Regions from separate parts of the Natranaerofaba carboxydovora genome, predicted to be linked through region 1. Evidence: riboswitches for the same ligand, from Rfam matches in the RefSeq annotation. Region 1 holds a riboswitch; the other holds the start of a gene.
What was found. Region 1 has a riboswitch for thiamine pyrophosphate ahead of thiS (sulfur carrier protein ThiS). Riboswitches for the same ligand answer to the same signal wherever they lie in the genome.

Region 1 (15,898 bases):
GGAAACGTCATAGTACTCGCGAGCCTGGTGCTTTTTTCGTATACCACAATGTTAACCTGGAATTTTTATGGTGAAAAAAGCTGGGAATATATACTGGGACGAAAAATAGTCGTTCCTTATAGATTGATATTTTTAGTTTTTTTATTTGTCGGTTCTATTGGCGGCCTAGAATTAGTATGGGGCATAGCAGATACACTAAATGGCCTCATGGCTGCACCAAATCTACTTGCATTATTTATATTAGGAGGAGTTTTGGTCAAAGAGAAAAGTGATTACCTTAAAAAACTTTGATTCTGGTGCAAAAAGTCTATTCACATAAGTAAAGTTAAAATACTGTTACTGATGGAGTAACTCTCTTATTTTTTCAATTCTATCTGGTATGTCATCTGCTTCAACAATTTCTGTAACCATGGCAAAACAATAAGCACCTTTTTCCATAACTTCTTGTATATTATGTTTTTTGATGCCACCAATAGCTACAAAAGGTATGTCCATGTTCTTGTAAACATAATCAACGTACGAAAGGCCAACTGGCTCTACAACATCTTCTTTTGTGTTTGTCTTAAACACAGGGCCCACCCCTATATAATCAGCGCCTGAACTAGCAGCTTCTTTAGCCTGCTTGGGCGAGTGTGTAGAAAGGCCTATTAACATCTCTTCGCCAACAAGCTTTCTTATCTCGTTAACTGGCAGGTCATCTTGACCAACATGAATTCCATCTGCCCCCACAAGCATAGCAATATCCACATCATCATTTACGATAAACTTACAACCAGCTTCTTTTGTTAACTTTCTTATTTTTTTACACTGTTCTAGCTTTTCCCCTGCTGGCTTTTTCTTTTCTCTATATTGGATTAATTTTATCCCGCCATCTAGCATTTCTTTAACTACTTCAATATTATCTCTTCCTCTTGAGTATTCTTCTGCTGTGATGGCGTATATATCTGTCCCCAGAATTTCGTCAGTCTTAATTTTTGCCATAATCATAACCCCCTGTCAGAAATAAATTAATACAGACAACAACTTACCAAAACATACAATAATAAAATTTCCTATAACAAATGTTTAACAAATATTCTATGATAACATCTCCCAGTCTTTTAGAACAGGTTGATACCTATGCTTTAATAAAAGAGATTTTATTTCATCTACAGACCTATGATCTGCAACTTCAAATTGTTCTACCCCGCTGTCTTCCCCGGAATATCCACCTACTGCAGTGACAGAGCCTGCTGACATCCTGGTAACTCCCAAAGGCAGAAGGTTCTCTCTAAGCTCTGGCGCTTCTCTTGTAGATAGGTTTAGACCAACCCTTGGCAAAAACAGCCTGGATGCAAGCATCATCTGCACCATATTTTTATCAGTCACCCTATGGATATAATCCAAATCTTCCCCCTTAAAAGGTCTAAGCCTGGGAAATGAAATATAAACTTCTGCTTCTGTGTATTTGTTCTGTAGATACCAGGCATGTAGACCAGTAAAGAAAGCTTCTTTTCTCCAGGGACTAAGCCCAAAGAGAGCGCCAATGTTAATCCTTCTTATCCCAGCTTCAAGGCCTCGCTCCGGGGCATCTAGACGGAAATCATAATCTCTTTTAGGTCCTTTTAGATGGACTTTGTGATAAATATCTTCATCATAAGTTTCTTGATAGATAGTAAGTCCATCAACTCCTTCTGTCACTAGTTCTTTATAACCTTCAGTGGTCATAGGGTATATTTCAACGGTAATCGAAGAGAAGTATTTTTTTAGGATTTTTACACAGTTTTTTAGGTATTCCAGGTCAGTATGTTTTTCGGATTCACCAGTCAGTATTAATATATGTCTTATATCTGTCTTACTTATTGCTTTACCTTCTTTTTCTACTTCTTCATAGGTTAGTTTTTTTCTGTCAAAACTATTGTCAGCTCTAAAACCACAATAAATGCATTTGTTAGAACAATAATCACTCAAATACAAAGGTGTATAAAGTACTATAGCTCTTCCAAAATTTCTAACTGTTAATTCATGAGCTTTTCTAGCCATAGGCTCAAGATAGCTTTCTGCCGCAGGAGATAACAAAGCAAGATAGTCATTTTCATCTGGATATTCTTTATCCAAAGCCATCTCCACCCTGGTTTTGGATATCTCTCGAAGTATTTTATCAAGTTCCATGTCCTTGTATTTGCTATATATATCTTTAAAGCTCAAAAACATTTCCCTCCAGTCTCTAATTAATCCTCTGATAAAAATCCTGTCAAAGGTGAACTTGCTTCAGCTTTGTCTTTTACCTGTGGGTTCTTTGCAAGAAAAGCTTTCCTCCCAGCTTCTACCCCTCGTCCAAAGGCATCAGCCATTAGTGGCGGATCTTGTGAAGTAGCAATTGCGGTATTGACCATCACAGCTTCACAACCAAGCTCCATTGCTTCTGCTGCCTGTGATGGCCTGCCTATACCGGCATCAACTATGATTGGAAGGTTAATCTCCGATATCAAGATCTTTATAAGTTCTCTTGTCTCAAGTCCTTTATTTGTTCCTATCGGAGCACCAAGAGGCATAACAGCTTCCACTCCAACGTTTTCTAGTTCTTTGGCCACAGCTAGCTCCGGGGTAACATATGGGAAAACCTTAAATCCTTCTTTTACCAAAGTCTCAGAAGCTTTAAGGGTTTCGTAGTTATCAGGTAACAAAAACTTATTATCTTTTATAACTTCTATCTTAACCCAATCACCACAGCCAGCAGCCTTTGCTATCCTGGCTATTTTGACCGCTTCATCTGCTGTCGTTGCACCGGATGTGTTTGGCATCAAAACACAGCTATCATCAATGTAATTTAATATATTCTCATCTTCTGAATTGATGTCAACCCTTCTCAAAGCTAAAGTGATAACTTCTGTACCAGAACTCTTAATCACTTCACTAATCATACTTTTTCTAGGATACTTACCGGTCCCTACAATCAACCTACTTTTTAACTCTTTTCCTCCAATTTTAAAAGTATCCATAAGTTTTTAGCCTCCTCCTACCATATTTAAAATTTCAATTTCCTCATTTTCTTTTAATTCCTTATCTTCCCATTGTTCTTCAGGAACTACTTCCTGGTTTAATACTATAATTTTGCCTTCTGATTTCACCCCAAGCTCATCTAGTAATCCTTTTATAGTCAAACCATCATTTACATTTCTTTTCTCACCATTTATTTTAAGCTCCATATTTTGCCTCCTTTTGGTGTTAAAATTAAAAAAACTCACCTCGCCAGGTGAGCATATTATATCAGGCACACATCTTCCGGCCTGACATAAAAGCTCCCTACGTTGGTCTTAACCAAGTCAGGTTCAAAGGGTAAGGCTATTTAAGAGCCTTTCTCAGCCTAAAAATAGGCACCCCTGCTTTTATGGGTAATCACTTTATTACTAAAGATCTTAATTGTTTTAATAGTATTATACTATTTACTATTTAGCGTGTAAATAAAATTTTTTCTAGCTCTTCTGGTTTATCAACCTTTCCTTTGCAGCTAATATGATCACATACTTCGGCAGTTACCTTCTCTTTCTCTTTATCTTTGTCTTTGTTTTTTTCATCTTCATCAAAATCAGAAAGGTTTATCAAAACATCAGGGATAAAGTAGCTGTCAACTTCATTTACAAAGCTCCATACCACTTCACTTTTGCCACTTCCATCATGGATATTTACTTTTAGCGGCGGCTTCAAAAACATCATGGCACCCGTCAAAAAGAACGCCGAAAAAGCAGGAGATTCATTAACACTTCCCGCACATGCTTTTATCAAGTTTTCAGCCTTTTGCTCTAAGTTTTCTTTTTTCTCCCTCGCTTCAATTAAGTTTGACAGCTTTAAGTAAACATACAACATAACAGAATTCCCGCTGGGTGTAGAACCATCAAATATCTCTATAGGACGTGCAAAAAGCTCACCTGCATCATTACCATATTTATAAAATGCCTGTTTTTCATCATCCCTAAATAAATTTTCAGCCTGCATAACAATATCTAAAGCTATGTTTAAATACTTTTTCTCAAAGCTTGCTTGATAAAATTCCAGTAAACCCCACGAAAGATATGCGTAATCTTCCAAGTTTCCCAAAAAAGCAGCCTCACCGTCTCTATACCTTGCCAGAACTCTTCCGTCTTTCTGTCTTCGTAAATTTTTTAAGATAAAATGCAGAGCAGTTCTGGAAATAGACAAATACCTGCTGTCATCAAACACCCTTGCAGCTCTCGAAAAACATACTACTGCCAGGCTATTTAAGGAAGTAAGAATCTTATCATCAGTTTCAGGAGGAATTCTTTCTTTTCTTTTTTCAAACAACTTATTAATTGCCCTTTGATATTTTCTTCTTATTTGGGCTTCATTATCTAAATCATTCTTTAAATTACTTTTTATGTTATCTGTGTTTTCTGTTTTGTTTTCTTCTAATCTGTTTAATATATTTTTGCCTTCAAAATTACCTTTCTTAGTAACACCATAGACTTCATTAAATTCTTTTCCTTCTTTATCACCCAAAATATCAATTATTTCATCATAACTCCATAAATAAAATTTACCTTCCTCTCCTTCAGATTCAGCATCAATTGCAGTATAAAAAGTACCTTCATCACTTAACATTTCTCTCTCGATGAACTGAAGGGTAGTATCTGCAACTTCTTTGTACAGCTCCTTCTTACTCCACTGATAAGCTTCTAAGTAACCAAGGGTAAGCATCACATTATCATAGAGCATTTTTTCAAAATGAGGAACAAGCCATTTATTATCTACACTATATCGATAAAAACCGCCACCCAAATGATCAAACAGACCTCCCCGATACATCCCTCCCAAGGTCCTATGAATCATTACATCACAATTAATATCTTCATTGTCAAACTTAACATTATACCTCAACAAAAACATTAAAGTAGCAGGCATTGGAAACTTTGGGCTTTTAGAAAACCCGCCATATTTTTCATCAAACCTTTTTTCTAATTCTTGATACCCTTTTTCTATTGCTTTTTCGTCAATTAGTCCTTCTTTTACTTCATTTAAATGAGGTGATAGTGCTTCTGTAATTTCTTTTCCTTTATCAATCAAATCCTCTTTATCCGTTTGCCATTTTTCGGTAACTTTTTGAAGTAAGTCTTTTAACCCTATATGACCTCTAACGCTTTCTTTTGGAAAATATGTCCCTGCAAAAAATGGAATTTTGTCTGGAGTCAAAAACACCGTCAACGGCCAACCTCCCTGGCCAGTAAGTGCCTCACATACACTCATATATACAGTATCCACGTGAGGTAGTTCTTCACGGTCCACTTTCACAGAGACAAAATTTTCATTTAATATTGAAGCTATCTCTTCATCTTCGAAAGATTCTCTTTTCATATTATGACACCATCTGCAGGTGCTGTATCCTATGCTTAGAAAAACTGGCTTGTTTTCCTTTTTGGCCTTATCAAAAGCTTCTTCTCCCCAGGGAAACCAGTCTACAGGATTATGGGCGTGTTGTAATAGATACGGGGATTTTTCATTAATAAGCTCATTTGGCTTATTCATTTAGGGGGCCTCCTATAATTAAGATAATTTATTAACATCTACAACAAAATAATTTGATCTTTTTTATTTTTTATTTACTTGTTTCTTCTGTGTTATTTATTATTCCTTGTAAAATTAGAATTTAACAAAGTTTTTTCTTTCATTTTACAAAATGTTTATAAAAAAAATATTGTAATTTGAGAGGAATATTTGATTCTTTATCGTATAAAGATAGGGTGAACAAAATTTGAAAGGAGTGAAGTGTACATTATGAAGAAAGTTTTAATTCTTTTCCTTGCATTGATGGTAGGGACCTTTATGGCCCTTGGATGCGAGGAACCAGCTGAAGCACCGGAAGAGGACGAAAAAGAAGAAGAGGTAGAAGAAAAAGAACCAGAGGAAGAAGAAAAGGACGAAGAAGATGAAGATGTTGCAATTGATGTATCCGGGCTAGTGGCAGCTGACATGGATCTTGAAGATGGAACTTATGAAGGTACTGCTGAAGGTCACGAGGGGGACGTAACACTAGAGGTTACTATCGAGGACGGTGAAATCGTAGAGATTGGTAACTTCGACCATCAAGAAACTGAAGATCTATCAGATCCTGCATTCGAAAAAATGCCAGACAGAATTATTGATGCCGGAGGAACTGATGTTGATGGAGTGACTGAAGTTACAGTATCAAGTGAAGCTATCGCTTTAGCAGTTGAAGATGCTCTTCAAAAAGCTGAAGAAGGCGTAGAAGAAGAGGAAGAGGAAGAAGCTGACGAGGAAGAAGAAGCAAAGGAAGAAGACGAAGAAGCTGATGAAGAAGTAGTCTCAGGCACAGCAGAAGGGTTTGGTGGAGATCTTACAGTTGATGTAACTATGGACGGAGATGAAATAGTAGACATTGAGGTTGTAGAGCACAGCGAGTCAGAAGATGACATGGATGAAGTTGTTGATGCTCTAGAAACTGTACCACAAAGTATAATTGATGCTCAAAGTACAGATGTTGATGCAGTTTCAGGCGCTACTGACACGAGCGAAGCTATTATGAATGCAGTTAACGAAGCAACTGGGCTATAAAAAGTAAATAAAAAAACCCCTCAGTTTTGGTTAGAAGTTGAGGGGTTTTAATTTTATAACTTTATTTTATAAAATTAAACTAAATAAGTTACCTTCTTATACCCATCCCTTGCTGCCCAAGACATGGGGCTTTCTTTTCAACTCTTGGATAAATAGTTTTCAATACAAATTCGAGGGCTTCCTCAGGATCTTTATCAAGTCTTATACTTTCTAGAGTTACCATGTCTTCCTGGTCAAGAGCAATAAATACCTTTTTGACTTCCTCTTTTTTATTTTTTTCGCTCATATATTTTCACCCCTTAAAATCAAGATAAAGATTAAAGTTTAATTTCCAAACTTTTCTTTTCCTTTAAGTTTTAATCACTTCCTCCAAGGCATTAAGTAAAAGCTCGATATCTCTTTTGGTATTAAACGGGCCAAGCCCTACTCTTATAGTTCCTCGCTTTTCAAGGGTTCCTATAGACTCATGGGCTATAGGAGCACAGTGAAAGCCAGTTCTTACCATAATATCAAAAGCTTCATCTAGGACGTAACCTACTCCAGGTTTTCTCTTGTCTCAGTTACTATTTCACAAGCTTTTTGGGCTCGTTCATACGAGCCTCTTCCAGCACTAGCACCAATATGTTTAATATAGTGTTCCATGGCCATAACAACTCCATCTGGCTTTGGATATGATGTAGCTGCATTATCAAGATATATTGCACTCAAAGTTTATCACCCCTGGAAAAAACTTAATCAATACAATCTTACCTTTTACTATAGGAATATAACAAATTTTCTAACACCCTTTATTTTAATTATAAACCTTCCAGTTGGCGGAAGGTCAAACAAAAAACTCCGGCAGAGTTTTTCCAAAAACCGGAGTAAAATGGTTAATTATAAATTTATTGCACATAGGTAGCTGCAAATTAAATCCCTGCAGCCATCAATATATTAAATAAATATCCAGCAAATATTGCCACAGCAATTACTATTATAATATATGTTATAAGTAGTTTTTTCTTAAAAATTGTGTTTAGCATTGTCAATTCAGGAAGACTTGCTCCTGTTCCCCCGATAACAAGTGCCATAACAGCTCCAATATTCATGCCTTGATCAATAAGCACTGAACTAATAGGCAATATTGTAGCTTCCCTAACATACATAGGAATACCTATGACAGAAGCTATTGGTATAGAAAATTTACTTTCTGGACCTGCTACCCTGACTATAAATTCCTCTGGCACAAAACCGTAGATGAAAGCACCTATAGCTGCTCCAAGGAACAAAAAAACTATTACCTGACGAAAAAGTGAAATAGCAAATCGCCCGGCATTTTTAAGTCTTGGACGCAATTTTTGTAAAAACGTAGGGTTTTCAGGCAGTTCTTCTGCCTCTTCTTCCTCATCTTTTACTACTTTTACTGACTTAATTTCTTTTTCGTAACCAAACTTATCAAGCAATAATCCTATTATCACTGAAGTAGGGAATAATATCGCTACATAAATAGCCGTCATTTGAATGCCAAATAAGGCAAGCATTAAAATTACCACAATAGGGTTTAACAAAGGTGAAGCAAAGAAAAAACTCATTGTTATTCCAAAAGGAATACCTGATTTTAATAGTCCAAGAGTTATAGGAATAGTTGAACAGGTACAAAAAGGAGTTAGCGAGCCAAAGAAAGCCCCTATCACATTCCCTCCTGCACCAATGCGTTTTTTATCCAAATAGTTTTTAATAGCTTCAGGGTTCACATATTCCTGTAAAAGTCCAACGAGAAAACTGATTCCTACAAATAGTAAAAGTAATTCCCCTAAAAGATAGAAAAAAAATCCTGCTACTTCAATTAAGTTATCCGTCGAAAACATTATTACCCCTGCCTTTAATTTTGTTTTTTATCATTATCACTATTAGAAGTATTTTCATCTTCGGCCTCAATCCTTACACTACAACATCCACCTTTATTAGTCTTTTGGTCATTTGATTTCCCAAATATTTTACTTAAAAGACCTTTTTTCTCCTTTTTTTGTTCGCTCATCTTTTTTCCTCCTTCAAGTGTAATTTTCATCACTTATCTTATTAAGATATGGCAATATATCTTCCCAGGCATCAACCGCCTGATAATAAGCATTTTGTCCTCTAGAAGTTAAATAATAAACCTTCCTCTGCCTGTTTAGTTCTTTTCCTTGTTTGTTTTTTCATATTCTTTAGGCGGGCTCATAGCTCGAATTCTCCGGGCTTTGCTTGCTGCCCTCCGCTGCGGGGGAAGTTTATCCAAAAAGATAGTGAATATTACGAGTCAGAAATCAACGAGTTAAAATCAGAAATTGAAAACCTAAAAAATAAAGTTAACGATGAAAACAAAGAAAATATCGAAGAGCAAATTTTAGAACTAGAAAAAAAACTGGAAAGTTTAAAAAATAATATTAGTCAATAACGTTTAGATGGAGGGCCACAATAAAAGTTGATGTGGCCCTTTTAAAAGAAATTACCATATATCAGTCCTGAGATAGTTGCCATCACCACTACCAAAACCACAAAGACTGCTGTCTTCCTTGTTCCAAGTACTCCTCTAATAACTAACATATTAGGAAGACTAAGAGCTGGTCCTGCAAGCAACAGACTAAGAGCAGGGCCGCTACCCATACCTGAACCAATTAATCCTTCTAGAATTGGCACTTCAGTCAAAGTAGCGAAATACATAAAGGCACCTATTATCGAAGCAATAAAATTTGCCTGAACAGAATTGCCTCCAACAAGGGCTTCTATATAATGCGCAGGGATCAGTCCAGCATCACTTTCAGGCCTACCCATTAATAATCCAGCGACAAAAACCCCTGCAAATAATAAGGGAAATATCTGCCACGCAAAGCTCCAAGTTGATTCAACCCATGATATTCTTTCTTGTTTGTTAAACCATGATACGATCATTATACCTAAAATAATCAATAATCCAATAGCAACATACCATCTTACATCGAATAGCAAAGCCCAAATACTATCAGCATCTGCTGGTTCATTCATTGTCATGATAAGTAAAATTATCACCATTGTAACAAAGTATAATATGTTTTGATATGGACTTCTGTTTTCTTCTTGGTCTCCCATATCAAAGGAGCCTGCTGTTTTTTCTTGGTCTTCTTTTTTGTATATTGTCGCCATAATCAAACCAATAATTATAGCAAAAATAATAGCTCCGATAGCTCTTGCTAACCCTAGTTCAAAACCCAGTACTCTAGCTGTCAAAGTAATTGCCAATATATTAATAGCGGGACCAGAGTACAAAAACGCAATGGCAGGCCCAATTCCAGCACCTCTTTGATAAATTCCAGCAAAAAGAGGTAGTATAGTACAAGAACATACTGCCAAAAGTATCCCAGAAACTGAAGCCACAGAATAAGATAACAACTTGTTTGCCTGGGCACCAAAATACTTCAGTACTGCTCCTTGAGAGACAAAATTGGCAATAGCCCCAGCTATAAAAAATGCCGGTATTAAACATGTTAATACATGTTCTCTAGCATAGTACTGCAGCATATAAAAAGCCTCCATAATGGCGGCTTTTACATAATTACTTTCAAAAGGGATAAAATAAGCTCCAAGAAAAACTAAAGTCAAAATTAAAAGTTTTCTTATATTTTCTGTCAATTAAATCACCTCCAATATCTCCTCCAATAAGACAAAAAACAACTGCTTAAAAAGTTTGTACCATAATTTAAGAGTATTATTAAAAAATATGGTGCAAAAAGAAAAGCCTTTTTGCACCAATATTGTTCTTTAACTATCAATTATGTTAGATATTTCTTCTTTGGATGGAATTTTACCTTGGGATTTAACCTCTCCATCAATAACTAACCCCGGTGTCATCATTACTCCTGCAGTGGTGATTTGATTCATGTCAGTTACTTTTTCAATATTTGCTTCTAAACCTTTTTCACTAGCTACTTCTTTAACTAGCTCAAAAAGTTTCTCGCAATTAGCACATCCAGGTCCCATAATCTTAACATCCATTTTAAATAGCCCCCTTGTTTCAATAAAATGATTATATGCATATATACTCATATTTATAATTTCATTTTAGCATCTTAGATATCAGATCGTCAATGTTAAAAAATAATTTTAAGTTCAATAAACTAAATCCGTCTATAACTAAAAAGACCGGGCATTCTCCCCCCGGTCATACACTTCATAAAAATTTTAAACTAATATGCTTCTTCTATTTCTACAATTCCATTTTTAAAAGCAAATTTCACCATTTCAGATGTCTTTCCAATGTTAAGTTTGTCTTTTATTTTTCCTTTGTGGGTTTCTACTGTCTTAACACTTATAACAAGATTTTCAGCAATATCTTTGTTAGTATATCCAAGGGCCACTAATTTTAGAATGTCAAGTTCTCTTGGGCTAAGTTTATCTTTTAATAACTCATCTCCAATTTTAATATTTTCTCCGTAATCTTCAGGGTCAGAAACAAATAAAGATTTTGCAAGATAAGAATCTATAAAAACACCTTCATTACTATATACCGAACGTACCGCTGATATAAGCTCGGAATCAGCAGCTTTTTTTAGTATATAGCCATCTCCTCCAAGTTCCAAAACTTTTTGTAGATATTCTTCATCCTCATGCATCGTTAACACAATGACTTTGACTTTAGAAGACTTGTTTTTAATTTCTTTTAAAACTTTTAGTCCATTTTTATCAGGCAAAGATAGGTCTAATACAACCAAATCCGGCCCTACATTGTCAAATTCATCTATAGCTTCCACAGCATTACCCGCCTCACCTACTACTTCAAAACCCGTCTCATTATTGAGGAGCATTTTTAAACCATCTCGTAAAATCGCATGATCATCAACAAGCAAAATTTTTATTTCATCCGATTTTTGCATCTTGCACCTCCTCTAACGGAAATCTCAAGCTCACCGTCGTTCCTTTATTTTCTTCAGAATAAATATTTAGTGTTCCTTCTATAATCGAAGCTCTCTCTTCCATACCAAAAAGCCCTAAGTTATCATCACTAGAATCCTCAAAATGCTTATCGATATTAAAGCCTATACCATCATCTTTAATTACCACTTCAGCTTCTGCTTCACTTACTTTATTAAATTCTACCCATAGGTTTTTAGCTCCTGCATGTTTCATAACATTAGTAGATGCTTCCTGAACAATTCGGTAGATAGTAGTTGCAAAAATCGGCGAAGGTGACCAATTATTTAAGTTATAAATCTCAAAATTTACATTAATCCCGGTATTCTTCTCATATTCTCTTAAATATTTATCTAAAGCTGTAAACAGTCCCAAATCATCCAATACCCTGGGTCTTAAGTTTTTAGAAATCATTTTTAATTCATCAATTGTATTATCTAATACATTTCGTAAATCACCAATTATCATTTTAGCCTCGTCTAGGTCACGGCTATCTTCTATTCGTTTTAGCGCAATCTTTAATGAAGTAAGAGACTGGCCTGCTTCATCATGAAGCTCCCTAGCAATTCTCTCTCTTTCATTTTCTTGAGAGGTTATAATCTTCTTTAATAATTTCAACCTCATCTCTTCTTTGGCCTCAAGCTCTTTCCTATAACTTTCGTTTTTTTCATCTAGCTCTTGAAGCCCCTCTATCATGAGATTAAAAGATTTTGATAGCTCTCCTATTTCATCCTTAGTTTTAACCTGAATAGGTTTCTTTTCAAAATCACCTTTCCCTATTTTCTTAGAGGTCTCTGCAAGCTCTGTGACAGGTTTTACAATAAAACTCGAAAGATAATATGAAAAAATAAGTCCAATAAATGAGATAATAGCAGTCAAAATCAATATACCTATTATCAACTCACCTGTCATAGCCCTAACCCCTGATTCAGTGACTCCAAGTCTAACAGCACCACTTCTCCCATCAAAAATCGGAGTAGCTATATCATATATTACACCTTCTTCTGTCATTATCTCTTTTGTATTATAATCATCGTCAGGACTTGCCGAATTAACTTCCCTTAGTCCCCGGGGTATCCCTTCGCCAAATGAACTTACTAATATTTCACCGTCCGCTCCCTCAATAAATATATACCTAACATCAGGATTGTTCTCTAAAGTTTCTTCCATCAGATTGTGGAGCCTGTACATATCATTCGTAAACACATAATCTTCACTTCTAGTTGCAACATTTTTTGAAATTGAGACTCCAGTTCTCTCTAAATAAGTGCGAACTGACTCCATTGAGGCATTATAAACCTGCCATGAAGCCCAACTTCCAAGGATTACAGTCACCAAAAAAACTATACCCATTATCTTCCATCTAATTTTGCACTTACTTATAAAATCTTTTATTATATTAATGATATTCATATCCCATCACATCCGCTAGGTCTCTTATCGAGTCATAATCAGAATCTTCCCCTTCAACAAACTTATCAAATCCAATATGACCTAATATTTCTCTTCCATGACTGGTCTCATGAAGAGTAGTAAAAAACTCTCTTAATTTAATCTTCAGTTCTTCATCTATCCCAGGACGTGCAACAATAGGTTGAATTCCAAAGGGCTCTGATTTATGGATGATTTCTAAGTTTTCAAAATACCCTGGCTCTCTATTTTTTAGATAGTCATAAATAAGGCTGTCAACAGCAGCCCCGTCAACAACTTCTTTGCTGACCGAACGAATAGAATTATCATGGCTATAGGTAAAAATATTACTGCTAAAAAATTCTTCAGGTGTAGTCCCTAGTTGATATAGCCTGTACAAAGGATAAAGTCGGCCTGAGTTAGATAAGGGATCTGTAAAAGCAAAAGATTTGCCTTCTAAATCAGAAAAATCTTCCACTTCCAAATCTTTCCTTGCGATAATATAGGAATGGTAATGTTTTTTTCCATCTACCTGGGGGACAGCTATTATTGGGGTATTATAATTATCGGCTACTACAACATATGAATAAGTGCAGATAAATGCAATATCAGCCTCACCCTGTCTTATCATATCATTTGTCTCACCGTAGGTCTGTCTTTGAGTGATCCTAACATCACGATCAACCTCATCTTCTAGCAAATCAAGTAAATCTCCATAGAAATATAACGATTCACGAGGAGATGTGATAGACGCAAGGGCTATCCTAAGCACATCTTCATCCTCTTCAAAACCATCATCACTATCATCACCATAAACTTCTTCCTGGTACTCTAACTCTTTCTCGGCAGATAAATATATTTTAGGCTTATCAGTACCTCTTTGTAGACAACCACTAAATGTCAATGCTACAACTAGTATCGTAATTAAAATGACTAAAAACAAAACACCAATAACACTATTTTTAATTTTCAAGTTCTTCTCACCCCTCAAATTAATACAACAGTAGGGATCAAGTTATATTTGTAACTATTCTGCATATAAACCAGCAATTAATTAGACTCTACTATAACTTTTATGCAGAGTCTTCTTTTTTATTCGGTTTACCTTCTACAGCTTCTCTTGTATCTTTCACTGTGCCTTCAATCTCATCTGTTAAGCCTTTCTTTATTCCTCGGTATTCTTTATAAGCTTTACCAAGTCCTTTGCCAACCTGAGGTATCTTTGTAGGACCAAATATTAATAAAGCTACACCAATTATAATCATTAATTCTTGAGGCCCTAATTTACCAAACATTCAGTACCACCCCTCAAACTTTCTTATTTTTTTCTTTTTTTTCACATGTAGGACACATTTCACCCATTTCTTCTGTTTGAACAAATTTTCTTTTACACCTGGGGCATCTTGATTTTGTTAAAAGCTTCTTGACAAAGTATATATTTTCAGAAAAAGTTTTACCGTCATAAGTGCTTTCCTTTATTGCATTTCTTGGACAGTATCTTTCACAAATACCGCATCCAAAGCAAAGCCACGGAAAATGTCTGATTTCTATCTTATCATTTTCTTTGTCAATTTTCTTATCCCATGCTTTATGAGGACATACATTTGAACACATTGCACACCCGTTACAATTCTCGTTTAGCTCCCAGAATTTAAATGGCAGGGGCATATTTTCATTAAATCTTACTTCATTGTGCTTTAATATCTCAATTAAAAGCTTTCTATCATCAGGAAGAGGAGAAGGTTTATTTCTATTTAATAATTCATCTGCTATATCCTTAGTACTTTTGGTTGTTTCATTGCTAAACATCTTAAACAAATCTCTTCTTGATATTGGCTCTTCTTCTAAAGGGTTTTCTTCGTATTCATGTATTTCTTTTATTTCTGGTAGTTCTTTTATTTCGCTTACAAAGTCTTTAGCTTTTTGGAGCCTTTTCTGATAAAGCTCATAACTTTTGTTATTACTGCAATCTTCACAGTCCCCTAGATAAAAGCTTATTTCCTTACCTCTGTAACCTAAAAGTAAAGAGATTAAAAATTCACTACTAATACTATAAACACAAGGAAATTTAAGATTAACATTGTCTCCATTGTCTATACAGCCAATTACAAGAGGCGACTTGGTTAAAGCTTTTTGATATAATCTAATATACTTCATCGTCCCTGACATAAAGGCTCTACTAGGACATACGTCAACACAAAGATGACACCCGTTGCACCTGTCTTTATCTAGTATAGGCAGTTCATTTTTAGAAAAGCTCAAAGCATTTTCACCGCAAATTCTGCTGCATTCCCGACAGCGTTCTCGTCTCATTTTTCTATTAACACAGAATTTTGTGATTAAACTAGGAACGTTTCCTTCTGTTAACTTTTTCACCAGGTATCCTCTAAAAAACATCCCCCATCCACCTCTTCCAGGAGCTACTTATTTGTATATTTATTATAACATATCTAGTCTAATACAGTGTTTAGATATTCGTTTTCTTTTTCTACAAATTTTTCTAATATACAGGCGATTATTTTATAAAAATCTGTTTCAGCATATTCTTTAATATTTTTAGTTAATTCATTTACCCAAGTATAAGGATGATTAACAAAGAAATTTTTCTGTATAGCTAGTAATTCATCAGCCCTTTGTGTTTTTCCTTCTTTTCTTAATTTATCTTCACCTTCGCATAAAAATGACATAAAATTCATTTCAAATGCTATATGATCCTGAGGCTCTTTGCAATCATCATCCAATTTCATGCCTGCCTTTTCATAAAACTTTTTAACTTTCATTGTAGAATCACCCATCACTGTATATCCTTCGTCTTTATATACTGATTCATAAGGAGGTGCAAGAAGTTTTGAAGGACCAACAAAAAGTTTAGCATAGTCAACTTTCAAGTCCTTTAGATCACAGCTTTTCCCAGTTATTAGCTCTCTTAATTTTTCAGCTTCATCATTGAGTTCTAAGTTAAAATTTTTTGCCAGCTCAACTAATACATCGACAAAATTTTCTTCCAACAGATCTT
Region 2 (15,898 bases), 1.5 Mb from region 1:
AGAACAAAAATGAAACTCCTGAAGGGAGGGGAGTTTAGACAATGACTGAAGATACCAAAAAGGATTATAACATCATTGGAAAAAGCCTTCCCCAGTATGATGCAGCAGAAAAAGCCATGGGAAAGGCCAAATATGTGGATGACATTAATTTAGGAAAAGTCTATCACGGTAAGATCTTAAGAAGCACTGTAGCTCATGCCAAAATAAAATCAATCGATGTAGAAGAAGCCCAAAAAGTCCCTGGTGTCAAAGGCATCTTCACAGGAAAAGATGTACCTGATAACAAGTTTGGCCCTATGGTAAAAGATTGGGAAATCCTTGCAAAAGACAGGGTAAGATTTATTGGTGATGAGGTAGCAGTTGTGATAGCAATTGATGAAGAGACTGCAGATACAGCCCTAGAAAAGATAAAAGTAGACTACGAAGAACTGCCGGCGGTTTTTGACCCGGAAGAGGCTTTTGAAGAAGATGCTCCAGCTATACATGAAGAACAGGAGAGAAATGTTACGTCAACCTTTGAGGTTGAAAGAGGTGACGTTGACGGGGCATACGAAGAAGCTGATTATATCTATGAAGACGTATTCTATGCGGGAACACTATATCATGCACATCTAGAAACCCAAAGAGGTATCGCTGTACCAGAAGTTGATAACAGGATTACCCTTTATCTATCAATTCAGGTGCCATCGATGGCAAGGCTTCGCTATGCAGAAGCCCTTAACATGGACCCAGATGACATTAGAATCGTAAAGCCTCACGTTGGAGGAGGGTTTGGGGCCAAATTTGAGTACAAGTCCCACATTATTGCAGCTTTTGCAGCCAGAGAACTAGGCATACCCGTTAAAATAATAAATACTAGAGAAGAAGATTTTATCGCCTCAAACCCAAGAGTGCCCATGAGAATCTATCTAAAAGTAGCATTTAATAAAGATGGCAAGATAACTGCCAAAGAAACCAAACTATTTGCAGGAAACGGTGCAAGGACTGTATATGCACCTGCCATTATGAAAACTGCCTGCTACAGGCTTGACTCAATGTACAAGCTAGAGAATGTAAGAACCAAAGGTTACTCAGTCTATACAAATACTGTGCCTACAAGCTGTTATAGAGGCTTTGGTAACTCACAGATGCACTTTGCCTTTGAACAGGCCATGGATGTTGCAGCAGAAGAACTTGATATAGGACCAGACCAAATAAGACTTATAAACGCTATCGAGAGCGGCGAAACATCAGTGCACGGTTGGAAAGTTAACACCTGCGGTCTGCCTGAATGTGTGGATACAGTTGTTAAGGAAAGTGACTTTAATAGAAAAAGAGAAGAATACAAAAATCAACCTGAAGGTACCAAAAAACGTGGAATTGGCCTTGCAGTATGTAACCACGTATCAGGAAACAGGCCCTTCTATCCACCTTTTGAGGGTTCTTCAGCAATTCTGAAGATCTCCCCGGGTGGGAAAGTAAAGATTCATACAGGAGAAGCAGAGATAGGCCAGGGTATGAATACCACTTTTGCCCAGATTGCAGCAGAGGTCCTTGGACTTCCATTAAAAGATGTCAAAACAGAAATCATTGATACAGATGTAGGGCCTTTTGGGTGTGGTACCTTTGCCTCTAGAGCAACGACCCTTGGAGGTAACGCTGTTCTAGACGGTGCCAAAAAAGCTAAGGAGATTATTCTTGACTATGCCTCAAAGTGTACAGAAGTTCCAGCAGCAGTTATGGATATAAAAGATGGCAAAATTATCGACAAGAACAATTCAAAGGAGATAATATCCTTTGCCGAGGTCTGCGAGAAAGCTTTCTTTGAACGTGGTGCAGTACCGATAACCGTCAAAGGAACCTATATTCCTGATACTGTTATGCCAGATGAGGCTAACTATGGTAATGTTTCACCGGCTTATCCTTTCGGGTGTCATATAGTAGAGGTTGAAGTAGATACAGAAACCGGGAAAGTAGCCCTTCTTAACTACTGGGCAGCTCACGATGTGGGAACAGCTCTTAACCCCCTATCCCTTGAAGGACAGATAGAAGGTGGAGTAGCAAACGCCATGGGTTGGACCCTTAGCGAAAAGATGAGAATGTCTGACGGTGAGATCCTAAACCCCAATCTTTTGGATTACAAGGTGCCAACATCTGCCGATGTTAATTACAATATCAACACCTATCTAATTGAAACTAACGAACCAAATGGGCCTTTCGGGGCAAAAGGAATTGGAGAACCTGCCAAAAACCCCGGTGCACCAGCTATTGCAAACGCCATATATAATGCTACTGGTTTAAGGTTAAAAGAGATTCCGTTCATGCCAGAGCAGTTATACTTTGAGTTAAAAAACAATGACAAAAAGTAAAGATATAAAGAAAACTATAAAGCAAAATCAAAAGCAAACAGATCTAAATATTAGAATTTGTGAGAAAGAAGAGAATGAGTAAGCATTTAACGTAAAGTATTGGACCCTATAGAAGATTCAAGGGGTCCAATACTTTTAATTACACACAGTCGAAAAGGCAGAGTGATTTCAAATGAATCTATACAAAAAAATTATAATAATGGCAATATGCGCTGGTATACTGGTTTCATCTACAATGTTTAATTTTTCTGGCCTTGATCAGCCGGGTATGATGATGATAGCAATTTCTTTAGTTGCTGCCCTGTTGTGGGGTACCGAGATTATTGCGATCCCAATCACCGGGCTTACAATAATATTTTTGCAGTCTACACTTGGGATTTTGCCACTGGAAGAAGCCCTTTCATATATTGCCAGTCCTGTTAACTCACTGATACTTGTAGGTTTTGTACTTGCATCTGCCCTTAAAAAGTATGATTTGGACAGAGACTTAAGTATAAAGATGATAAAGCTTGCTGGAACAAGGACAAGCACTCTTTTATTTTGTATGATGGTAGCTGTAGCAGTCCTATCGATGTGGATTGCTAATACATCGACTACGGCAATAATGATACCTATTGCTGTGAAAATGCTGCAGATGATAAAAGGTAATGCAGAAAATATAGGCAAGGCTTTTATCATTGGGATAGCTTATGCCGGATCTATCGGGGGGATTGCAACCCCTATAGGAACAACTCCTAACCCTATTACCATAGGGTTTTTACAGGATATGGCCGATATACACTTGAATTTTTTGGATTGGATTTTTATTGGGTTACCCTTTGTAATTCTTCTGATACCGGGAGCCTGGTTTATTTTGTTAAAACTATTCCCGCCTGAGACTGAAGAAGTAGAAGTAGGATTTTTGGAAGAAGAAGGAGACGGCAAAAAACCAAAAGGTATGTACAATTTTTTGGCTATCTTTGCCCTTATTATTACCCTGTGGCTTCTTGATTCAATCTGGACAATGCCAAACAACTGGATCTATATAGTATCACTTCTAGGGGTATTATTACTTCACTTCCCAATAGTAGGTGTACTCAACTGGAAAGAAACCACCTTAGATGTGGACTGGGGAGTTATAATACTTATAGGTGGAGGGCTTTCCCTTGGGAATGGCCTTCAAGCAACAGGTGTAATAGACTGGTTTGTTGAGATCTTGATGGGAGTTATTGGAGATTTCTCAGTTTATTGGATTGGAGTAATTATAGTTATTATCACAGGACTTAGCCTTTTGGTATTTTGCAGTATTACTGCTACCTCAACAGCTTTTGTTCCTATAGCGATAAGTATGGCATTTCAGCTTGGAGTTAACCCGGTAATATTAGCTGCAGCAGCAGGTGTTGCCTCATCTTTTGCATTTTTCTTGCCGGCTAATACACCACCTAATGCTATAGCGTACAGTTCAGGTTACTTCGAGACAAAAGACATGATGAAGGCAGGAGCAATTCTCTTAGTCCTATCTATCTTAGTGTTTTTATTTATATCTGCTACACTGTGGAATTTTATATTTTAAAAAATGAACAACTGAACAAGAATAGTTTAAAAGATAGCCTGGATTTTTGGAGTCTAATATGCTCCTTAAACCAGGCTACTTTTTTTTACAAAACAGTAAGCTCGTTATATTTTCCTCTATAGTTATTTAAGAAAAGTTCTTCTACCCTTCCCTGGTTATCAAGTTTGTTCTTAACAATTTCCACCTTTTTGTAGAGGCTTTTGTTCTTAAGGTCTTTGAGGGAGCCATATAACCCGAGCCTTCTTCCTATACAGAAATTGTCTCTATCTTCCTTTGACAGCTCAAAATATTCATCGATCTTGGCTATCATTTTTTCCTTGTCTTCAGGGAGTTTCCCTTCCACTTCTTCAAGAAGATTTAGTATGTGATCGCTTATGACATAGCTATCTACATTCAAAGATGTAAGTAATAGCCTTTCTTCTAGAAGGATCTTATCATCTCCCTGCAGGGTTAGGTTGCCGTCAGTTACTTTCTGTAATAAAGGCACACCATCCCTGAGCCCAAGGGTTCTAATTCTGATGAAGTGAGGGTTAATGGAGTTAAGGACTTTTGCAGTATCTAAGATATGATCTCTACTCCATTCTCTGCCACCAAGCCCAAGTATAACGTATTCACAGAGGATCAAACCTGCTTCTATGGCTTTTTTTCCTCCTTCAATATGTTCTTCTGATGTAGCCCCTTTGTTGACATACTCGAGAAGTTTGTCGTGGCCAGTTTCTAGGCCAATGTGAACCTCTGTAAGTCCAGCGCTTTTTAGTTTTTTCAACTCTTCTAGGGACTTACTTGCAATTGTTCTTGATTTTGAGTAGGTAGATATACCTTTGACCCCGGGGAAGAATTCTTTAATAGTTGTGATAATTTGGTGCAAGTCGTCTGTATCCATTATAAGATTATCGCTATCCTGCAAGAATACCCTCTTTGCTCCTCCATAAAGCCACAAAGCAAGCTTTGACAAACCAGGGTGTTTTCTTTGGATCTCTTCCACTACTTCCATGGTGATCTCAGAACTTCCGAATTTATCAACTGCAAAGTTTCTAATTTTGTTTTCCCCTTCTTTAATCTCGTGCAGATCTTCTATCACTTCTTCTATTGATCTAATATTGAACTCTTTATCTTTATAGGTGGGGCAAAATAGGCATTTGTTCCAATGACAGTTTCTAGTAACTCTGATCAAAAGGCTTTTTGTTTCGTGTGGTGGTCTGATTGGTCCTTGTTCAAAATTTACTTTCACTGGTCCTCCCCCCTTCTTATTCTTTCTCCTAAGTTCATTTTATCACATTTAGAAAGTTTCAAATAGGAGTTTTCAGTTTTTTCTTTATTTTTAACCGTTCAAATTTTTAACATCTGTGAAATTTTAAAACAAAATATATAACCATCAAATCATCCCTCGGTTAGCAAAAAAATAATCATAATGCCAACCTTTGCATTAAAATATTTTTGGCATAAATATTGCATAAAATTAAGATGATTAAAAAGTTTTAGTAACTGAAAAGCAAAACTGATAAGCAAAACTTAAGAAAATAGGAATTTGCTGACAGTGGGTAAATAATTTTCTTTAATTAAAAAAACTTAAAATGAAAAGAAAAACTTAAAATTCAAAAAGGAGTGGATTGATGTGCTTATAGTTGGTGAAAAGATTAACACCAGTAGAAAATCCGTCAAAGAAGCTGTGGAAAAAAGAGACGCAGAGTTCATTAAAAACCTTGCAAAAGAACAGGCAGAGAGTGGGGCAGATTACATCGATGTAAACTGTGGTACCTTTATCAATGATGAACCTGAAATTATGGAGTGGATGGTAAAAGAGATTCAAACTGCTGTTGACAACCCCCTCTGCATTGACAGCCCAAGTCCAAATGCAATAGAAGCAGGGCTAAAGCATCACAAGAACGGACAGGCTATGGTTAATTCAATAAGCGGTGAAAAAGAACGCTATGATGCAATAAAGCCTTTAGTAACCAAATACGGCTGTAAAATTATTTCTCTTTGTATGGATGATGACGGAATACCAAAAGATGCTAAAAAAAGATTTGACTGTGCCAAGGCAGTTATCGATGGCCTAAAAGAAGAAGGGGTTAAAGAAGATGACATCTACATTGACCCTCTAATTCAGCCTATTAGCACAGACACCAAGAATGGCCCTTCAGTACTTGAGACTATTACTAGCATCCATGAATATTACGATGAAGTTCATACTATGTGTGGGCTAAGTAATGTGTCCTACGGCCTTCCAAACAGAAAGATTCTAAATCAGACCTTTATGATAATGTGTATGACGGTAGGCCTTGATGGGGTAATCCTTGACCCTACAGACAAAAAGATGATGGCACAGTTTACTTCAGCCAAATCATTATTAGACAAAGACAAGTTCTGTAAAGATTATCTAAAAGCCCACAGAAAAGGGATCTTAGAAGTATAAGCGTCGAATGTAAATTATCAGTTCATACTACCGGAGCGAAAGCCCTCCATGTCCAAAGTGACAAATTTGAACCCAAGTTCTTTTAGGCTTTTTGTTATTTTGTCCTTGTCTTCAAGGATTTTGTCAAATTCAGAAGATAAAATTTCTATTCTGGCTATACTGTCGTGATGGCGAACCCTGAACTGCTTGTAACCAAGGCTTTCTAATAAGTCTTCTGCTTTTTCGACTGAGGTTATCTTATCTTTTGTTATCTCTTCCCCGTAGGGAAACCTTGAAGAAAGACATGCCATGGCGGGCTTGTTCCAGGTGGGAAGATCCAGTGTTTTTGACATTTTTCTAATATCATCTTTAGTTAACATAGCCTCCTGAAGGGGGCTTTTGACGCCATGTTTTTTGGCAGCTTTCATGCCAGGCCTGTGATCACCTATATCATCATAATTAGAGCCGTCCAATACATGAGATAAGTTATTTTCTTTAGCTATCTGCCACAAGCTCTCAAACAGCTCATTTTTGCAGTAGAAACATCTATCCTTTGGATTTTTTCTAAAACCATCTACCTGTAGCTCATTGGTATAGATGATCTTATGTTTACTGCCTATTTTTTCGCACAGGTCTTTTGCTTTATTAAGCTCTCTTTCAGGGATGGTCTCTGAAGCAGAGGTTACGGCAAGAACTTTGCCAGTACCTAATACATCAAAACAGACCTTAAGTAGAAAAGTGCTGTCAACACCCCCAGAAAAAGCAACAACAGCGCCGTCTGTCATATCTTTGATGATATTTTTAAGATGTGAGAATTTTTTGTTTAATGATTTGTCAGCCAACCTTATATCCTCCTTTAACCTAAGGCAATATAGGAGTATTTTATCATAGATTAACAAACACCTTAAGCAGTTTTTGACTAAATAGCAGATATTGTTTTGTTTATCTATTGATAAAATTGCTTTCATAGTGCTAATAGTGATATTATTGAAAATACACTTTGAACAAAATAGAGTTGGAGGTGATTTGGTATGGATCAGAGATCATTAAAAGAGCTTCTAAATGAAGTAAAAAATGGTGAAACAGAAGTCGAAAAAGCTCTTATGGCTTTAAAAAATTTGGATTTTGAAGACCTTGGATATGCCAAAGTTGATCATCACCGCTGCGTTAGGACAGGCTTTCCCGAGGTGATTTACTGCGAAGGAAAGACAATAGATCAGGTGGTAGAAATATTTAGGAGGCTTTATCAAAATAACAAAAAAGTACTTGCCACAAGGGCCTCAGAAGAAATTTATCATGCCATAAAAGAAAAGATGCCTGAGGTAAGATACAATGATCTTGCAAAGACTATTATCTATGATGGTTCTTTGGATGGTTCTTTGGACGAAAAAGATGAAGATAAAGTTCAAGAAGATATAGTTAAAGAAGAAAAAGCTCAAGAAGATAAAGGCTTGATAGTAATAACTGCAGCAGGTACCTCGGATATTCCTGTTGCTGAAGAAGCGTATGAAACAGCAAAAATCATGGGTAACAGGGTAGAAAAACTCTATGACGTGGGAGTGGCAGGGCTTCACAGGCTATTATCAAACCAGGACCTTTTGTATGAAGCAAAAGTCGTAGTAGTTGTTGCAGGTATGGAAGGTGCCCTTGCAAGTGTAGTAGGTGGGCTTGTAGAAGCGCCTATCATTGCGTGTCCCACAAGTGTAGGTTATGGAGCAAGTTTTGGCGGGATAAGTGCCCTTCTAACCATGCTTAACAGCTGTGCAGCGGGAGTTAGTGTGGTAAATATAGATAACGGCTTTGGTGCCGGGTATTCTGCTAGTCTAATTAACAAAACAGTTTCATGACAAAACAGTTTGATAAAAAAGTATCATAATTAAACTCTAATGCTAAAATAATGAAAAATATAGCTTTAATCTTCTAAAGGGTTTTTTGGCTTAATTGTTTAAATTATATCGAGTAATTGTTTTTATGTAATTATTATGAGAGTTCTTATATGTGATTCTTATGTGATTTTTGGTTACTATTATTACAGCATTAGAGTGGAGGTTATTAATCTTATGGATGTCAGGGAGATCATTTTTGAAAATGTAAAAAATGAGACGGTGAAAGCCGAAATAAAAGCAGATAATAAAGGGTTGATAGCAGGTGCAGATGGGATAAAAGAAAAACTAGAGAATTTGGACCTAGAATTATCTCACTTTGTAAAAGATGGTGAAGAGGTAGAAAAAGGTGATGTTGTAGTTTCATTTACTGCAAAGCCTACAGTTGTAATGGAAGTTAAAGAAATAATAATTTCTACCCTATCAAAACCATCGGGTGCTGCTTTTAAGGCGTATGAGGCTTCTCTAGAAGCTAGCTCTAGGGTGAAGATAACATCTAGTGCATGGGAGAAGATGCCCATTGAAGTAAAAGATAGGTTTAAAAATGCTATAGAAACTGGAGGCATATCTAGCACTATATCAAAAAAACCTTATGTATGGGTCGATAATAGTCTAGTCAAAATCTTTGACGGCATATACCCTGCTCTTAAATCTGTAACTCCACTTAAAGAAAAAGGCTATCAAATAGTTTTTCAGACAACTGGCGAAATAAAAGAAATATATGAAGAAGTAAAAGAAGCATCAGAGGGTGGAGCAGACATCTTGATGGTTGATACCGGAAGCGTAGAAGATGCAATTAAAGTCATTTATTGTTTGAATGAACTTAATATGCGTTGCCACAAAAAAGTAGGTTTTTCTGGAAGTATAAATATAAAGGATATATCGAAATATGCTAGCTATGGAATAGACATCCTTGATATCAAAGACAAAATTATAGATTCTCCTCCTTTGGATCTCAAAATGGAGATAATAAAATAGCTTAAGGCATGTAATATTAATATCAAGATAATATTAAGTTGAAATGTGAAAAAGGAGCGATTGCAATTGGATGATAATAAAGTAGTCTTTGAGTACTTGCATCATTGTTTAGAAAACAACAAGCCTGCTGTCCTGGCTACTGTTACCCACTCCAAGGGTTCAACCCCTGCCAGAATAGGGGCCAAAATGATAGTGTTTGAAGATGGTGGCACAAAAGGCACGATAGGTGGAGGTGCTCTTGAGGCAAGGATAATAGAAGAGGCCAAAAAAGTATTAGAGACAAAAGAAGCTAAATTTGTCCACTATGATCTAAATGAAAAGGATGCAGAAGCTCTAGGCATGGTATGTGGCGGCGAAGTAAGCTTATTTGTTGAGCCTATATTGACTGCTCCAAAACTTGTAATAGTTGGTGCAGGCCATATCTCTCAGTGCATCTCCCACTATACAAAACTATTAGATTTTGAAACGGTTGTTATAGATGACAGAAAAGAATTTGCTTCAAGAGAAAAATTCCCCGATGCGGATAATATAATAGCAGATGACATCGAAAAAGCCCTTGAAGAGATAAATATAAACAGTGCTACCTATGTAGTACTTGTCACCAGGGGACACAAACATGACCAGATAGCTCTAGAAAAAGTCATCAACAAAGATGCCAAGTATATCGGGATGATAGGCAGCAAAAGGAAGATAAAAGTAATATTTGATAACCTAAAGCAAAAAGGAATCCCACAGGAAAGACTAGATCAAGTCTATGCCCCTATAGGCCTAGATATAGGTGGGGATAGACCTTCTGAGATTGCAGTAAGTATAGTGGCCCAGCTGATCAAAGTTAGATACAAAGGCGAAGAAAAAGAATAAAAAAAGGAAAAAGAAGAAAAGCAGGTGAGAACTAAAATGTCACATGGGTTGATTTTGATAAGAGGCGGGGGAGACCTTGCTAGTGGAGTGGCGTACAGGCTTTTTAGGGCCGGACTGAAGGTGGTGCTAGTTGAGACCCAAAGGCCCACAGTAGTTAGAAGGACGGTATCTTTTGCCCAGGCGGCATATGATGATATAACAGAAGTAGAAGGTATTACCTGCCAAAAAGTCAGCTATGAAGAAACCACAAATCTAGATACGACGTATAAAGATGCAGATGCGGTGGACTTAGATTCAGTGTATGATAATTCAATATATGGCGAAGTATATCAAGTAATTGATAGAGGTCAAATACCTCTTCTGATAGATCCTAAGCTAAAATCTTTGACCGGGCTAAAACCAGATGTACTAATAGAAGCAACTATTACAAAGAAAAACACCGGCATCACAAAAGATATGGCAAACACTGTGATAGCCCTTGGACCTGGTTATAAAGCAGGAGAAGATGTGGACTGTGTGATAGAAACTTCTAGAGGCCATTATCTTGGTAGGGTGATATATGAGGGACAGGCAAAGCCAAATACTGGAGTGCCGGGGAATATAGATGGATATACCACAGAAAGACTGCTTCGGGCTCCCTGCAAAGGTGAATTTAGAAGTAAGCTTATTATAGGAGATATTGTAAAAGAAGGCGAAATTGTAGGTTATGTAGATGATACACCAGTTGAGGCCGGGATAGATGGGATGATAAGAGGACTTCTGCAAAACGGCCTTAGAGTAAAAGAAAACATGAAGCTTGGGGATATTGATCCAAGGAAAAATATAGACCACTGTTATACAATCTCTGACAAAGCCCTTGCAGTAGCCGGTGGAGCCTTAGAGGCAGTACTTGCTAATTCTTCAAAATAGCTGAATTTGTGGCTTGATTAATTCTCCAGAAAAGCTTAGAATATATATAATGGAAGTTTTTTAAAAAATTAAATAAAATCAAATGCAATGCTAGGGGTGCCCATTTGGGCTGAGAGTAGACCCTTTAACCTGATCCGGGTAGTACCGGCGGAGGGAAGCATTTAATAGACCACCAGTCTTTTTTGGCTGTCTTTTATGCTTTTCTAGGCAGGCTTAATGCAGTGTAGTGTATGCTATTAAGTCCTGCGTCAGGTGAAGGCTAGCCAAAGGGGATTGGTGGTTTTTTTATTTGTTTAGCATACATACTAACGAATAGCTAGGATTTGCTAAAAACCGCGCAAATCAAAAGCTATCTTATAGTATGTATGCTAAACTGCCCAAACCCCGTGTTTATGACATGCAGCCGAACAATTGGCACTGACTGGAAGAAGCCCTCGCAAATCAAAAGCTATCTTATAGTATGTATGCTAAACTGCCCAAACCCCGTGTTTATGACATGCAGCTGAACAATTAGCACTAATTGGGAGAAGCTAAATGAGTTTTGCTAAAAGTTTCGCTAAATCAAAAGTTGTTTTATAGTATGTAAGCTATGCCACGAGCAGATAACTTGTGGTATGCATTTGAACAAACAATTCAAATAGGAGAGTGATGTTTGGTATGTTATTGTTGGAAAAAGCTAAACGAGGGGAGATCACTAAGGAGATGGAGAAGGTAGCAAAGATTGAAAGGGTTGATGTAGAAAAGTTAAGAGAGGGGATCGCCAGAGGAAAGATAGTCATCCCATATAATAATAGGCGCGGGTCTAAGATAAATACAAATGTACCTGAGATAGAACCAAAGGGTATAGGGGAAGGCCTTACTGTCAAAGTTAATGCAAATATAGGAACTTCTGAAGCCCTATCTAGTATAGACACAGAGCTTAGAAAGCTTGATGCGGCTGTAGAAGGTGGGGCAGATGCTGTGATGGATCTTAGTACTGGATATGATATAGACAAAACAAGAAAACAAGTCATCGCCCAAAGCTCTATCCCGGTTGGTGGTGTGCCAGTTTATCAAACTGCGACAGAACTTAGAAGAAAAGAAAAACCACTTGTAGAGATGAACACAGAAGATATCTTTGATGTTATAAGAAGACAGTCCGAGGATGGGATGGATTTTGTCACAGTTCACTGTGGTCTTACACTGTCTGGAATAGAAAGGTTAAAACAGCAGGGAAGAATCTGTGACATAGTAAGCAGGGGAGGTGCAATGCTCACTGGCTGGATGGTTCATAACCAGAAGGAAAACCCTCTCTATGAGGAGTATGATAAGCTTCTTGACATAGCTAGAGAATATGACCTTACATTAAGCCTTGGTGATGGACTGCGTCCGGGTTCAGTCCTAGATGCAACTGATAGGGCGCAGATACAAGAACTTTTAGTACTAGGTGAACTTGTTGATAGGGCACGAGAAGCAGATGTTCAGGTGATGGTAGAAGGGCCTGGTCATGTGAAGTTTAACAGGATAAGAACCAACATGGAGATTGCAAAAGAACTCTGCAATGATGCGCCTTTTTATGTACTTGGGCCTCTTGTTACTGACATTGCTCCGGGTTATGATCATATAACATCAGCAGTAGGTGGCACACTGGCAGCGGTTTCTGGAGCGGATTTTCTCTGCTATGTTACCCCGACAGAACACCTTGGACTTCCCGGGGAAAAAGAAGTTAAAGAAGGAGTAGTAGCAAGCAAAATAGCAGCTCACGCAGCCGACATATCTCTTGGGAATGAATATTCCTTAGAAAGAGACAGGCAGATGAGTATAGCAAGAAAAGAGCTAAACTGGGAAAAGCAGGTTGAACTATCACTAGACCCAGAAAGAGCAAAACAAATTAAAAAAGATACAAATCCCCAAAAAGATAAAGATACTGAAGATAAAGATTCAGAAGATAAAAGCACAGGCGAAGAATGCAGCATGTGTGGCCAATACTGTGCCATGAAGATAGCAGATGAAGCTCTGAAATAGATTCGAATCAGACAATATTGTTCATTATTTAAACAATATTTAAACAATGTTAAAAATTTTGATACTTGAATTTTGGAATTGGATATAAATTAAATTATAGAAGACCCTGAAATATATGGATGGATAGGGTCTTCTTTTTATTTTGGCATAAAAATTGCACTTGATATAAATTGGATGATTATGTTTAAAAACTAACTAGAATTATATCCGAAATAATAAGATCCGTTTATATTAATTTAAAAATTTAGGGGGGAAGTTGTCAAAATGTCAGTTATTAACTGCAAAAATAAGCTAGATTGTATGGTGAATATCGGTGAGTTGATCAGGGATACCATGCCTGATGATGCTGCAGTTGCTGTTGTTGAAGCAGGGGAGAAGACCTTTGTGGCATATTTTCCGGGAAATAATATTGATCATGGCACAAGAAAAGGAGACGGGGTACCTGAGAAGTCTGGACTTTATCAAGCAATTAAACAGGGAAAGAATATCATGCAAAAATTCGACAGTGAAAAATTCGGCTTTCCATATATCAGCTCTGCTTCTCCAATAAAAGATGAAAACAACGAAATAATAGGAAGTATATCCATCACCAAAAACTTAGAAAAGCAAGAGAAAATATATAACATGTCAAGTGAACTGTCAGATTCAGTTTCTAAGATAATGGATGCAGTGGAGACGATATCTGGTGAATCAGAAGAGCTAGCATCTACAGGAAGTGAGCTCTCAAATTATGCAGAAGAACTTAATACCAAAGTCGAAGAAACTGATGACATCCTGCAGGTGGTTAGAAATGTTACAGACCAGACAAACCTCCTTGGCCTAAACGCAGCCATTGAAGCTGCAAGACTTGGTGATGAAGGTCGAGGATTTGGTGTGGTTGCTGAAGAGATCCGAAAGTTAGCTGACAATACAAATGATTCCCTAAAAAAGATTGAAGAAGTACTCTCTACCTTAAAAGAAAGTGATGATAATGTTAACGAGGGCGTCAACAATATTGAAAAAGTAACAACCCAGCAGGCAAACGAACTTCAATCCATCTCAGAGACAATAAAGAACTTAGAAGATATGTCAAAATCCCTTGTAGACTTTGCCAAAAACCTTACTTAATTAAAATTTGCTAATTAATAAAATTTGCTAATTAATATAGTAACGGCCGCTATTTAATGCGGCCGTTATGGTAAACTATGATCGCTTTTAATGGTCTATCTACCCATAAACATTAGAAGCCTGAAGATGCTCGCTCTCTACTTCAGCCAGTGCTTTAAAGACTTCTTTTATCCTTGGTTCAGGTGAGTTGTTAACTATTTCTAGATAATAATTCATGGCACGCTTTTCTCTTGAATGGGCTTCTTTAAAATTCTCTGCATCGCTTGGAGCGCAGTTTTCTACGGGAAGTTCTGGCTGTTCTATTCCTATCATCTCACAGATGAGTTCAGCATGTTCTGCCTCTTGTTTTTGTAGGCGTTTGAAAATAGCTTCTGTGAACTGGTTTTCAGCGCTTTTGGAACAGCAAAGATAAAAGGCAGCATTACTTAGCTCAAGTTTTATAGCATCCTGGCAGTAATTATAGCTCTGTTCACTCATATCTACCTGGCCGTGATTTATCCACTCGGCCCCGTTGATAAGGTGCTTACCTGCAACCCCGCAGTAAGGACACCTGTCTGGCCTCTCCTCTCCAAGGTATGTTTCACCGCATATTTGACATCTAAAAGGCTGCATATTCTTTGCCCTCCTCTTCTTATAATCCTCTGGTTTTATCCTTGAATGTCCTTGATCATCCATGAATATTCATGAATATATTCTTTTTAATTCTGTCTTTTATATTTTGCCTTTTTATTGTTAAAATATTCTAGAAAAATAATTTTGGAAAAAATCTTTCGGATTTGTACAAAATTTTCCCGTAACCAATTATTTTTAGAAGCGTCTTTACTTAAAACAAAGGTTATTTGTAGTCATAGAAACAAGTTTTTCTAATATTTTACTAACGAAGGCTTATTTATACTTTGCTAATGAAACTTATTTATAATGTAAGTTTTCTAATTTAACTTATTAATTTGACCCATTAATTTAATCATTATTTTAAATTATTTTAAATTGTTATTTTAAAATTTATTTTGGAGGTGGGAAAGATTTTTAGTGTTAACTCTAACAGTATTTATTTTCTCGCAATGTTATTTTTTATTTCCTTTATAATCTTACTATTCATTCACCCAAAATCAGCCCTTGGAGTGGAAATGGAAGATGACAAAGAAGGTTACGAAGAAAAGATAGAAGAAAAAAGCAGTCTAACACCAGAAGAGGCGATAGAAGTCATAAGAGAGATAATTCCAGGTGTGGATTCTTATGAGTTAGACGGGTTTGAGTATGATGAAGAAAGAAAAGAGTGGACTATATACTTGTTAGAAGAAACGAATATCTCGCCAGGAAGGTTTTTCGTGGTAGTTGATGACAAAGAGGAAATAGTAGTTAATTTTAATTATATGCCAAGATTTCAAGAAGAAAAATCAAGAGAAAAAGGGCCTCGCTATATCATGCGGGAAGAAGCTGAAGAAATCGCAAAAGATTTTTTGGAGCAGGTTTTTGAAGAACAGCTTATTCCCATTGGTATAGATAGTGAAGACTTTGTCCTAGAGCCTGGGCTAATAGATATAAGTGATACTTCCCATATGTATATAGACATGGAAAAACATCAGATAGACTTCGTCCAGTATGCATATGATTATCCAACCAATAATGCCATCAATCTAGCAGTAGATAGCAGGACGGGAGATATAGTCTCATATAATTTGAGTATAGACCGGGATTTAGAGTTTGAAGAGCCTAAAGATCTCATGGATAAAGAAAAGGCTAAGGACAAATTTGTCAAAAAAGGTGCTTCACTGACCTATACACCAGATCATGATACTAGCTATGGTGACAAAAAAGAAAACCAACAAGATGAAAAACTTCAAGTAGATGCACAAGTAGA

Region 2: another riboswitch for thiamine pyrophosphate. It lies ahead of thiC (phosphomethylpyrimidine synthase ThiC); the one in region 1 lies ahead of thiS (sulfur carrier protein ThiS).

Annotation. Positions count from the first base shown of each region.
Region 1 covers NZ_CP054394.1:748,156-764,053, reverse strand. The annotation lists gene ACONDI_RS03685 (alanine/glycine:cation symporter family protein) at 1-291, shown strand, start outside; gene thiE (thiamine phosphate synthase) at 337-987, opposite strand; gene thiH (2-iminoacetate synthase ThiH) at 1,078-2,187, opposite strand; gene ACONDI_RS03670 (thiazole synthase) at 2,211-2,981, opposite strand; gene thiS (sulfur carrier protein ThiS) at 2,988-3,188, opposite strand; TPP riboswitch at 3,266-3,374, opposite strand; gene ACONDI_RS03660 (thioredoxin domain-containing protein) at 3,433-5,520, opposite strand; gene ACONDI_RS03655 (FMN-binding protein) at 5,770-6,567, shown strand; gene ACONDI_RS03650 (hypothetical protein) at 6,656-6,853, opposite strand; gene ACONDI_RS03645 (hypothetical protein) at 6,917-7,072, opposite strand; gene ACONDI_RS03640 (aminotransferase class V-fold PLP-dependent enzyme) at 7,102-7,275, opposite strand; gene ACONDI_RS03635 (permease) at 7,476-8,414, opposite strand; gene ACONDI_RS03630 (hypothetical protein) at 8,429-8,584, opposite strand; gene ACONDI_RS03625 (permease) at 9,025-10,194, opposite strand; gene ACONDI_RS03620 (thioredoxin family protein) at 10,324-10,557, opposite strand; gene ACONDI_RS03615 (response regulator) at 10,749-11,435, opposite strand; gene ACONDI_RS03610 (ATP-binding protein) at 11,419-12,885, opposite strand; gene ACONDI_RS03605 (substrate-binding domain-containing protein) at 12,872-13,855, opposite strand; gene ACONDI_RS03600 (Sec-independent protein translocase subunit TatA/TatB) at 13,956-14,177, opposite strand; gene ACONDI_RS03595 (4Fe-4S binding protein) at 14,191-15,279, opposite strand; gene ACONDI_RS03590 (TorD/DmsD family molecular chaperone) at 15,333-15,898, opposite strand, start outside.
Region 2 covers NZ_CP054394.1:2,516,853-2,532,750, reverse strand. The annotation lists gene ACONDI_RS11980 ((2Fe-2S)-binding protein) at 1-38, shown strand, start outside; gene ACONDI_RS11975 (xanthine dehydrogenase family protein molybdopterin-binding subunit) at 42-2,348, shown strand; gene ACONDI_RS11970 (SLC13 family permease) at 2,521-3,900, shown strand; gene ACONDI_RS11965 (radical SAM protein) at 3,986-5,131, opposite strand; gene ACONDI_RS11960 (methyltetrahydrofolate cobalamin methyltransferase) at 5,516-6,316, shown strand; gene larE (ATP-dependent sacrificial sulfur transferase LarE) at 6,334-7,137, opposite strand; gene larB (nickel pincer cofactor biosynthesis protein LarB) at 7,327-8,142, shown strand; gene ACONDI_RS11945 (beta/alpha barrel domain-containing protein) at 8,356-9,156, shown strand; gene ACONDI_RS11940 (XdhC family protein) at 9,223-10,017, shown strand; gene yqeB (selenium-dependent molybdenum cofactor biosynthesis protein YqeB) at 10,054-10,926, shown strand; TPP riboswitch at 11,009-11,099, shown strand; gene thiC (phosphomethylpyrimidine synthase ThiC) at 11,584-12,930, shown strand; gene ACONDI_RS11925 (methyl-accepting chemotaxis protein) at 13,195-14,037, shown strand; gene ACONDI_RS11920 (ferritin family protein) at 14,137-14,649, opposite strand; gene ACONDI_RS11915 (YcdB/YcdC domain-containing protein) at 15,165-15,898, shown strand, end outside.